3 regions of the Affinirhizobium gouqiense genome follow, and region 2 is predicted to be linked to each of the others. Evidence: predicted binding sites of a transcription regulator. Region 2 holds the regulator's gene; each other region holds the start of a gene.
What was found. Region 2 encodes PhoB, which activates phosphate uptake and scavenging genes when phosphate is short. Its sites were predicted from a motif close to TGTCATNNANCTGTCAT; they were not measured.
Positions count from the first base shown of each region.

Region 1: the regulator PhoB is predicted to act here: its motif matches at 2,062-2,078, upstream of QTJ18_RS15450 (BtaA family protein).
Region 3: the regulator PhoB is predicted to act here: its motif matches at 1,936-1,952, upstream of phnC (phosphonate ABC transporter ATP-binding protein).

Region 1 is NZ_CP129382.1:1,458,475-1,462,316, reverse strand. It holds gene QTJ18_RS15455 (class I SAM-dependent methyltransferase) at 85-732, opposite strand; gene QTJ18_RS15450 (BtaA family protein) at 758-2,011, opposite strand; gene QTJ18_RS15445 (serine hydrolase domain-containing protein) at 2,179-3,630, shown strand.
Region 2 is NZ_CP129382.1:3,310,880-3,314,721, forward strand. It holds gene pstA (phosphate ABC transporter permease PstA) at 1-288, shown strand, start outside; gene pstB (phosphate ABC transporter ATP-binding protein PstB) at 324-1,115, shown strand; gene phoU (phosphate signaling complex protein PhoU) at 1,170-1,883, shown strand; gene phoB (phosphate regulon transcriptional regulator PhoB) at 1,922-2,605, shown strand; gene QTJ18_RS24000 (GcrA family cell cycle regulator) at 3,439-3,842, opposite strand, start outside.
Region 3 is NZ_CP129381.1:1,466,773-1,470,614, forward strand. It holds gene phnD (phosphonate ABC transporter substrate-binding protein) at 104-1,009, opposite strand; gene phnC (phosphonate ABC transporter ATP-binding protein) at 1,081-1,935, opposite strand; gene QTJ18_RS07925 (hydroxymethylglutaryl-CoA lyase) at 2,182-3,054, opposite strand; gene QTJ18_RS07930 (TRAP transporter large permease) at 3,060-3,842, opposite strand, start outside.

The sequences.
Region 1 (3,842 bases), 1.8 Mb from region 2:
CAAATGTCAAAACTGTTGCGGCATCAGGAGTAAAGTGCCCCTCACTTTCGCGCGTTCGGCTGCAGGGGAAGCGCCTTGTGGCCCTCAGGCCGGTGCTCTTCGCCGAAGGATGGCGTGCCAGGCATAGCCGCGATAAAGCGGGGCAAAGTGGAGATCCTCATCGGCTTCGAGGCGCTGGCGCTCCAAAGCCTCTGCAAGCCCTGCCCGCGGAGTGACATGGAAGCGCGCCAACCAGCTGCGCAAGCCTGTCCTGAACCAGAGCGGCAAGTGTTCCTGCTGGCCGAAATCGACGATATGCAGCGATCCGCCGGGCTTGACGGAGAAGAGTGCCGCGCGCAAGGCGCCCTCCCAGTCGGGGATCATCGAGAGCGCGTAGGAGACCATCACCCGGTCGAACCCGTCCATGCCGAAGATCGCGGGGGTGAAGCTCGTGGCATCCGCGACGCTCAGCACCGGCTGAACCGCCTTGCCGCGAAAATTGGCGCGGGTGGTGGCCAGCATTTGTGCCGAAATATCGAGCCCATAGAGCCGCGCGGTCGGATAGAGCCGGTGCGCCAGCATGAGATTGCGCCCGGTGCCGCAGCCGATCTCCAGCAGCGACCCGTTTTTCGGTACCTGCAGCTCGCTGATCGCGCGGTCGCGACCGAGAAGGTAATATTTGCGGGTCAGGTCATAGATATGCCGCTGATAGCGATACATCCGGTCCATCCGGGCCGCATGATCGGCATCCATGGCGTGACGATCATTTGCCACGGCCTCAGGCCTTCTTCACGTAGATGTGGAAGCCGCCGTAAATGGCAGAGCGGTCCTGCAGGTTCAGCTCCGCGGAACGGTCTGCCAGATAGGTCCACTGGTCGCGGATCGCCGGCGAGATCCGCCCCTCGATAATGCTGCGCTCTGCCGCCGTGCGGAAGATCACGCGCGCCGCGCCGCCGGCCGTGCGGGTCATCTCCGCCCAGAGCGCATTCAGCTGGTCGTCGTTCATCCAGTCCTGCGCGTCGAGCAGCACGAAGCGATCGACCGAGCCTGCCGCCTTCTGCGCCAGACGTTCGGTGAAGGTGGCGTGATGCACGGTGACGCGGGCGGCATTGTCGCGAATGCTGCGATAGTGCTCCGGCTTGAGATAGGTGGGCAGCGCGCCCTCATGCGGCCTGGGATAGCGGCGAACAAAGGCCTGCCATGCGAAATAATTGTCGCGCAGCGGGAAATGGCAGGCCAGCTTTTCCAGGCGCTGGCGCAAGACCGGAGCGATGGCGCCTTCCGGTGCGAGACTCGCCAGTTCATCATATTGCTGCGGCGGAATGCCAAGCCCGAATAACGAGCTCTTCTTGCCCGTCATCCAGCGGATGAAGGGCTTGTCGAACAGCGGCGCAACCCGATCGTCGAAAAACTGCCGCTGGTCGCGAAGCGAGCGTGCATGCGCGATCTCCGTCAGATCGACCCCGTGCAGGCGGGCCAGGATATGGCCGGCGAGAATGAAGCGGCCCAACAGGCCGGTGCGGTAGATATTGCGATCGAAGACCGCGATGCGGCGGCGCCCGCTCAGGCCGCGCCTGCTCCAGTAGGCGCGGGTGGCGCTGTCGAGCTGCGGCGCGATGAACCGGTCGAAGGCCTGGCCGTTGCCCGCTCCGGTGCCGCCCTGCGCTCCCAGCATGCGCACCACATCCGCATGGGCGGGCAGATTTGCGAAGGCGGCAAGCTTCAGGCGGTTCAGCGCGATATGGTGCGGGTTGAGGTCAACGACGTCGATCGCGGCCGGGTGGCGCGACAGATAAGCGAGCATGTTGCAGCCGCCGGAGCCGATCGTCACGATCCTGTGGCCCTCCGCCAGTTCCATGCCGGCCATGTCGACATCGGGATCCTCCCAGATCTGCGGATAGACCAGGCCCGAAAACAGGAGGCCGAAGAGCCGTTCCGACAATCCGCTCCGGGACAGAGCCTTGTGCTGCAAGAGGGCCGTTTTCAGTTTTCCGTTCTTCAGAAAACTGGCTTCCGGTGCAATATCCGCCATGACCGCTTCCCCACCTCGTGACGAGTTTCGGAAGGCTCTAATCTCGGCGTGTTGCAGTTTAATGACGCGGACCTGTGGGATTGCGAGGCTGCAACGGTGAGGATGCTTTCCTCGCCGGGCGAAACCTGCTTCGATGAACTTGATCCTTGTCTCGGCCGGAGCGGTCCATGCGTCTATTGCAGCGAATAGCCAAATATTTCTTCTTATTGCTTGTCTGCCTTGTCCTTGTCGCGATCGGCGTGATTTCGTTTGCACCGCCCGCCATATTGCGGGTTGGCAGCGGCTATGCGGCGAAGATCGTCTGCTCCAACGTCTTCATCGCCGGGCGCGATGCCGCTGCCGTGCTGCGCCTCGATGTGCAGGCGCCCGGAAATCCGTTTCTGCAGCTGATGACTGTCTCGGTCGACCGGCAGGAGGGGCGCGTCACCGCCGGGCTCTGGGGCAGCCTGAGGCCGACGGCAACTGCGGTCTTTCGCCCTGGCCTCGGTTGCGCCGTGCTGCCGGAGGGCGAGACGGTCATTGCAGACGCGCCGCGTCCGGTGGCCGATGCCGCCGCGGCTCCCGCGCCGCGCGCCGATCTTGCCTGGCCGGAAGGGCAGGCGGTGCAGGCCGATCCGGGCATGGCTGCCCTGTTGGCGCAGGATGGGCTTGTCGGGCCGGATCTGCGCGCGGCGCTGATCGTTCACGACGGCCGCATCCTGGCGGAGCGCTATGGGGAGGGGTTTGACGCATCCGTCCCACTGCTCGGCTGGTCGATGACCAAGACAGTGAATGCCGCGCTGATCGGACGGATGATCGCGCAGGGCAAGATGGCGCTGACCGACCGCGCCCTGCTGCCGCAATGGGCCGGTGACGCACGCGCCGCCATCACGCTTGCGGATCTGATGGCCATGCAGAGCGGGCTCGCCTTCAACGAGAATTACGGCACGGTGGCCGATGTGACGCGCATGCTGTTTCTGGAGCCGGACATGGCGGGGTTTGCCGCGCGCCAACCGCTTGCGGCACCGCCCGGCACCGCCTTCGATTATTCCACCGGAACGGCCGTTCTCCTGTCGCGCATCTGGATGAACCGCATTGGGGACCGCCGCGCTGCGCTCGCCTTTCCGCAGGCGGCGCTGTTCGGTCCGCTGGAGATGACCAGTGCCATTCTGGAGGCCGATGCCTCGGGCACTTTCGTTGGCGGCTCCTACCTCTATGCGACGGCGCGCGACTGGGCGCGGTTCGGGCTCTTTCTGGCGCAGGATGGCATCTGGAACGGGCAACGCCTGTTGCCGCCGGGCTTCGTAAAGGCCATGGCGGAGCCGACGGCCGCGTCCGGCCGCCGCTATTCGCATCTGCAGACCTGGATCCCCCGGCGCGGCCCGGGCAGCGCGATGCCGGCCGATGGCTTCGTGCTGCAGGGCCACGACGGGCAGACCATTACGGTCGTTCCCTCGCGCCGCCTGGTGGTGGTGAGGCTCGGGCTGACCCCTTCCTCGCTTGGCTGGCAGGGCAATGGACTGGCGGAAGCCGTTCTGGCGGCTCTACCGGCTGAAGGAGCGCGGGCTGAGGGAGATCCGGCTGAGGCACTGCCGGCTGAAGGAGCGCCGGCTGGAGCAATGCCGGCCAATGGAGGCTGATGACGTGCTGACGGGGAGACACGGCGGCAAGCGATCGCTGCCGTCTGGCCCGGCCGGCTGAACGCCGAATATTGAGGAGCGCGCGGAAACCAAGGCGCACGCCGCGCGCAAGAGGCTGCAGAGGCCGCTTCTGCCGGCCTGATCTGCCTGTGGGTCTTGCGGCTGCAGGACCCGGAGGTGCGGGCGCAGAGCGGATCGGGGAGCTGTGGTTC
Region 2 (3,842 bases):
GGCATCCTGACCGGCACGATCATCGGTCTCGCCCGGGCGCTGGGAGAGACAGCGCCGCTGCTGCTGATCGGCATGGTGGCCTTTGTCCGCGATTATCCGGCCGGACCGCCGGAAGGCTTCTTCGACCCGGCCTCGGCTTTGCCGGTCCAGGTCTATAACTGGACCCAGCGTGGCGACCCGGCCTTCATCGAACGTGCCTCCGGTGCCATCATCGTCTTGCTGGTCTTCCTGATTTTGATGAATTTGTCCGCAATCATCTTGCGTCGCCGCTACGAGCGTCGTTGGTAGAGGGAGAATTCCTGATGATGAACAATATATCAACGATGAATACGACGACTACGAAGGCAGCAGTCATGATCGACTCCAAGATTTCCGCGCGCAACGTCCAGGTCTTTTATGGCGAGAAGCAAGCGATCCGCGATGTGAATATCGAAATCCGGCCGCGCTCGGTCACGGCCTTCATCGGTCCGTCGGGTTGCGGCAAGTCGACCTTCCTGCGCTGCATCAACCGGATGAACGACACGATCGACAGCTGCCGGGTGGAAGGCAATATCCTCATCGACGGCGAGAACATCTATGATCCCAAGGTGGATCCGGTGCAGCTGCGGGCGAAGGTCGGCATGGTCTTCCAGAAGCCCAATCCGTTTCCGAAATCCATCTATGAGAACGTGGCCTATGGCCCGCGCATTCATGGCCTTGCGCGCAAGAAGTCAGACCTCGACGAGATCGTCGCATCCTCCCTGCAGAAGGCGGGGCTTTGGAATGAAGTGAAGGATCGCCTGCATGAATCGGGCACCGGTCTGTCCGGCGGCCAGCAGCAGCGTCTGTGCATTGCCCGCGCGGTTGCCGTATCGCCGGAAATCATCCTGATGGACGAGCCTTGCTCGGCTCTCGATCCGATCGCCACGGCCAAGGTGGAGGAGCTGATCCACGAGTTGCGGACGAATTTCACCATCGTGATCGTCACCCATTCCATGCAGCAGGCGGCGCGCGTCTCCCAGCGCACCGCCATGTTCCATCTGGGCCTGCTGGTCGAGGAGAACGACACCGACAAGATGTTCACCAATCCAGACGATCAGCGCACACAGGATTACATCATGGGCCGTTTCGGCTGAGGCCTTTCGCTTCGCCTGAAGCCTGCCGATCAACTCTATTCCCGAGGAAGCATCATGTCCCCCACCCATATCCTCTCGGCCTTTGACGAGGACCTGAAATATCTGAACCGCCGCATATCGGAAATGGGCGGGCTTGCGGAGCAGATGTGCTCCGATGCGGTGCGTGCGCTGGTGAATTCTGACAGCGCCCTGGCTCAGAAGGTGATCTCGGACGATGTGATTCTCGATCATGCCGAGCGCGAGATCCAGGAAAAGTCGATCGTGACGATCGCCCGCCGCCAGCCCATGGCGGGCGATCTGCGCGAGATCGTCGGCATCCTGCGCATTGCTTCGGATCTGGAGCGGGTCGGTGATCTGGGCAAGAACACTGCCAAGCGGGTGATTGCAGTTCAGGGCACGGGCGTGCCGCGCAAGCTGGCGCGGGGGCTGGAGCATCTCTCGGATCTGGCGCTGGTACAGCTGAAGGAAGTGCTGGACGTCTTTTCCAGCCGTTCGGTGGAGAAGGCCGAGGCGATCCGCCAGCGCGACGAGGAAATCGATGCGATGTACACCTCGCTGTTCCGCGAACTCCTGACCTATATGATGGAAGATCCCCGCAACATCACCACCTGCACGCATCTCCTGTTCTGCGCCAAGAACATAGAGCGCATCGGCGACCATGCCACGAACATTGCCGAGACCATTTATTACATCGCCACCGGTGCGGCGCCGGAGGGCGAGCGCCCGAAGGATGACACGTCGAACATGCTGGGTGCCGTTGCCGAATAAGGCTGCGATCGGCTGCCAATGTGAAGGATGTGTAAGACATGCTGCCGAAGATTGCGGTTGTTGAGGATGAGGAAGCGCTGAGCGTGCTCCTGCGTTACAACCTTGAGGCCGAAGGTTATGAGGTGGAGACGATCCTGCGGGGTGATGAAGCGGAAATCCGGCTTCAGGAGCGCCTGCCGGATCTTCTGATCCTGGACTGGATGCTGCCGGGCGTCTCCGGCATCGAGCTGTGCCGCCGGCTCCGGATGCGTCCGGAAACGGAGCGCCTGCCGATCATCATGCTGACGGCGCGCGGCGAAGAGAGCGAGCGGGTGCGAGGCTTGGCGACCGGCGCCGATGATTACGTGGTTAAGCCTTTCTCGACGCCGGAGCTGATGGCGCGGGTGAAGGCCATGCTGCGCCGGGCGCGCCCGGAAGTGCTCTCCTCCGTCCTGCGTTGCGGCGATATCGAGCTTGATCGCGAAACGCATCGTGTGCATCGCAAGAGCCGCGAAGTGCGCCTGGGGCCGACCGAATTCCGGCTTCTGGAATTCCTGATGGCCTCGCCAGGCCGGGTGTTTTCCCGGTCGCAACTGCTGGACGGAGTCTGGGGCCACGATATCTACGTGGACGAACGCACGGTCGATGTGCATGTCGGACGTCTGCGCAAGGCGCTCAACTTCTCCAATATGCAGGATGTCATCCGCACCGTGCGCGGCGCAGGCTATTCCATGGAAGCCTGAGCCGGCTCTCGATCCGGTTGGGATCGCGGCGGTGAAGGGCAGAGAGGATGACAGTGCCCTGCCGATCGGCCAATGGCGTCGTCACGGTCGTCACGGTCGTCACCGGTGTCGGCGCGGTGATCCGTCGCGGCCATTAGCGGCTTTCATGTCGGGATCATGGGCAAACGGCTGTCACAGGCGGGATCTGCAATGACCTGGCCTCTCTGATCGACTTGGCCGGGCCTACCTCACCAAGTCAACCTGGCTAAGCCTGCGTGACTGGGCCTGCATGAGCAAGCCTGCCTGACAAAGCCTGCATGACCGGGCCAACCCCACCAAGCCTGCGTGACTGGTTCTGCATGACCGAGCCCTGCACGACCGAGCCTCATAGGTCCGCTTCTGTCGGATCTCAGCTCGGATGCTCGATATGTGGTTGCTGGACCTGTGATTGCTGAAAATGCGAATGCTCGACTAAGGCATGATCGCGCTTCGTGTAAGCAAAAGATCAGGGATGGAGATTGCGTGCCCGGGATGCTGTCGCATCCAGATACCTGCGCCGTGGTGGGGGCTCGGCCTCTCATCGCGAAGCGGCGGCATTTCCGGAATATCAAATGCGCGCTCATGCTTCCGGCGCGAGCATGCAATGCGCCTTTCATCCCCTCCGCCAGGTCCTGGCAGCCGATCGCACTGCCCGGGGCCGGCCGTCAGGGGTCTTGCGGACCACCGTCCGCAGGACATCAGCATTTGGCCGGACATCGCCCGGAGCCGGATGCCTCGCCTCTCAGACCAGACGTTGCGCTGAGCCTGGGTCATGCGCAAGGACCAGCCATCGCGCAGCAAGCCGAGGCCGGATATCAGGCGCGAGCGACCGAATTGGCAGCCTTGCGCCGCTCCGTCACGGGCTGATAGGCGAGCCGTGCGTGATATTTGCAATAGGGCGAGCTGTCGCCGCATTCCGCGCCGCAGAAATGAAAATCTTCCTTCAGCGGATCGCCCACGGGCCATTTGCATGTGCGTTCGGTAAGTTCGGTCAGCGCAAGACGGCGCGCCATGGGAACCACACCGCTCGTCGGAGCGGCCACGGTTTCCACCAGGCCGATCTCGATCTCGTCTCGAGACGCCGCAGATCCCGCCGCGCGGGTGATTGGGCGGGCGGCGGCGCTCTGCGGAGCGGCGGTCGAACGCGCATTGAAGGTGGAAGGGCGAGGGGAAGCCGTCGGGCGCTTCTGAGTTCGCGGCTGGGCCGTGTTGCCACCCG
Region 3 (3,842 bases), on a different replicon from region 2:
CAGGATGCGCTAACCGGTCCGCCGGTCTCACCCTGACGGGCAAGATGTGCTCCTGCGGACCGGATCATTACGCAGCCTTCCGGCTTGGCGTCGTCCTGCGGCGTCAGCCGCCGATCGTGGCCTTGCGGGCGTCGATGATCGGCTTGTAGAAGTCGACATTGACTTCGGCAAAGCCCTTGAAGTCGCCACCTTCGATCGCCGAGAAGCAGGCCGGATCTTCCTTCGGCAGGTTCATCATGAAGGTCTTGAACTTTGTCTTGAGGTCCTCGTTGAGCGAGGTCCGCACGACAATCGGACCGTTCGGGATCAGCGGCGACTTCCAGAGTTCGACGAGGTCATCCATGTTGAGGATACCCTTGTCGACCATCTTGCGCAGATTGCCCGAGGTATAGCCGTCCTTGAACACGCCGACGCCCGATCCGAAAGTGGTGCCGGCGTCGAATGTGCCTTTCAGGACTTCGAGGACCAGGTTCTCATGTCCGCCGCCGAAGCCGGTGGAGCCGAAATAGCCCTTGACCGGCGCGCCGATGGCTTCGGGCAGGGTGACGGTGGGGATGAGGTAGCCGGAGGTCGAGTCGGGATCGGCAAAGCCGAGCTTCTTGCCCTTCATGTCGGCCAGCGACTTGATGCCGGAATCCTTGCGCGCCACCATGATCGAGTGATAGCCCATGGAGCCGTCCGTCTGCACCGTGGTCAGGATCGGCTCGACAGCCTTCGGATCGGCGAGATAGGCTTTGGCATAGCCGGAGGCGCCGAGCTCGGCATAATCCAGTGTGCCGCCCAGCAGGCCCTGGATCACGCCGTCATAATCGGCGGCCGGAAACATCGACACTTTTTCAAAGCCGAGTTCCTTCTTCAGGTGATCCTGAAGGCAGGCGAAGTTGCGCAGGCGGTCGGCTTCATTCTCCCCGCCCAGGATTCCGATGCGGAATTCCTTCGCGTCCTGTGCAGCGGCAATACCGGCGAGCGAAACAAGCGCAACGGCGGCAAGAAGGGTCTTCTTCAGCATGAGTTTCTCCTGTCAGAGCAATGGAGTGGCATTAATTCAACCCTTGACGCCGGGCTGGCGATCAGTGCGGCTCACGCCTCGGCTGTATTGAGGGGACGCGATTTCGCAGATAGTGGAAGCACCGCTTGGGGTACGTTGGACATGGTAATGCTGGTGGAAGTCATCGTCTCGTCTATGCCGGCACCGTCACGGTCGGAACCATAGATCTCCTGCACCGCGCCGGGCGTCAGCGCACCGGGCGGGCCATCGAAAACCACACGCCCCTGCGCCATGCCGATGATCCGCTCGCAGTAGTTGCGAGCCGTATCCAGAGTATGGAGGTTGGTGATGACCGTGATCCCCTCCTGTTCGTTGATATTGCGCAGCGCATCCATCACGATCTTCGCGTTCAGCGGGTCCAAGGAGGCGATAGGCTCATCGGCCAGCACCATTTTGGGTGACTGCATCAAGGCCCGTGCAATCGCCACGCGCTGCTGCTGTCCACCGGAGAGCGTACCGGCCGCCTGCAGCGCGGTTTGCTCTATGCCGAGCCGCTCCAGCGCGGCGATCGCCATCAGGCGCTCCTCGCGGCTGAAGATGTTGAGGATGCTGAGCAGGGTGGACCGATGGTTCAGCCGGCCCAGAAGCACATTGGTCAAGACGTCGAGCCGCGGCACGAGGTTGAATTGCTGGAAGATCATGGCGCAGTCGCGCTGCCAGTCGCGCAGGGCCTGGCCTCGCAGGGAGGAGATCTCCTGCGTGCCGAAGTGAATACTGCCTGCACTGCAATCGACCAGGCGGTTCAGCATGCGAAGGAGGGTGGATTTGCCGGCGCCGGAGCGGCCGATAATGCCGACCATCTGCCCGGCGGGAATGTCCAGCGTCACGCAGTCCACCGCAGCATTCGTGCCGAACCTGCGGGTCAGACTGTTCAGTTTCAGGTGCATTGCCATTCCTTCGTCATGATCATCGACGCCGGAGCAATGCCTAGAGGCCTAGTGTAAAGCCTGCATGTCGCTTTTATGTAGAAAATATAAAATCGTTAAATATCTGAAAACACGTTATTTTCGCATATTCATGACGTTTGCGTGGCAGGCGACGACGAGGCTTCCCGCCGGTGCAGGCGGGCAAGGGCGCATGCCGATCCCTTAAAAACTGCGTCCTCGGACTTCGCGTCCCGCAGTCTAGACCCCTTAATGCGGCTCCGCCGGCACGCGGACGAGATCTTCGGCAAAGCGCGCGGCTGCAGCCAGTTCGTCGAGTTTCAGCCCTGTTGGATAGCCCAGTCTCTCCACAAGCCCGGCAACCAGTTCGCTATCCACATTGCCTTTCGCGCCCGGCGCATAGGGGCATCCGCCGAGACCGGCAACAGCGCTGTCGAAAATGCGCAGGCCTTTTTCCAGGCTGACTTCGATACTTTGCGGCGCGCATCCATTGGTATCGTGATAGTGGCCTGCCAGCCGTGCAGCCGGGGCGATATCGAGAACCGCATCCAGCATGGCGGCAATGGTGTCCGGCCGGCCCTGGCCCACGGTGTCGCCGAGACTGACTTCATGGCAGCCCAGCGCGAAGAGCGCTTGTGTGACCCTTGCAACGGCACCGGGAGAGATCGCACCTTCATAAGGACATTCGACAATGCAGGATACATAGCCGCGCACGGGAAGGCCGGCGAGATTTGCCGCCTGCGCCAGCGGCCGGAAGCGCCCCAGGCTTTCGGCAATGCTGCAATTGATGTTCTTCTGACTGAAGCTTTCTGATGCGGAGGCGAAGATCGCCACCTCGTCGGCGCGGGCCCTGACGGCAGCGTCGAAACCTTTGAGATTGGGCGTCAGCACCGAATAGGTAACGCCCGGATTGCGCTTGATGCGGGAAAGAACGTCCGCTGCATCCGCCATTTGCGGCACCCAGCGCGGCGACACGAAGCTGGTGGCCTCGATCCGGCGAAAGCCGCATGCGCTCAGCCGGTCGATCAGGGCGATCTTGGCCTCGGTCGGCACGAACCGCGCTTCGTTCTGCAGTCCGTCGCGCGGGCCAACTTCGACGATCGTCACGCTTTGCTTCTGCATCCGGTTCACCGCATCAGGCTCGGAAGCCAGGTCACCAGATCGGGAAAGGCAACGCAGATCAGCAGCCCGGTCACCTGCAGGAAGAAGAAGGGCAGGATGCCGCGATAGACCGTGGCCATGCTGATATTCTTCGGGAGGGTCCCTTTGATGTAGAACAGCGTATAGCCGAAAGGCGGGCTGATATAGCCCATCTGGATCGTCAGGGCGAAGAGCACGCCGAACCAGATGTGGTCGAAGCCGTAGAACTGGATGACCGGCAGGAAGACCGGCACGGTCAGCAGGATGATGCCGATCTCATCCAGCACGGTGCCGAGGAAGATCAGGATCAGCATCATCAAAGCAAGGACGACGTAGCGGTTGGCGTCCAGTCCTTCGAGAAGCTGGAAGAGCGTGTCGGCACCGCCAAGCCCCGTGAAAATAGCGACATAGGCCTTGGCACCAAGCGTGATCCACAGGATCATGCCGGTGGTCTTCAGGGTGCCGATCGCGCAATCCTGCACCATGTCGAGATTGAGATTGCCGCGCAGGAAGGCCGCGAGCGCGGCGCCGAGCACGCCGACGGCGGCCGCTTCGGTCGGGGTCGCAACGCCGAAGAAGATGGAGCCGAGGACCATGACGATGATCATGGTGGGCAGGATCAGCGTCTTCAAGGCGCTGAACTTCTGGCTCCAGCTGGCTTTCGGTGTATCCCGGCGATCCGGCACCATATGCGGCCGGAAGATCCCGATCAGCACGATATAGCCGATGTAGAGCAGGCCGAGAATAATCCCGGGCACGATCCCGGCGAT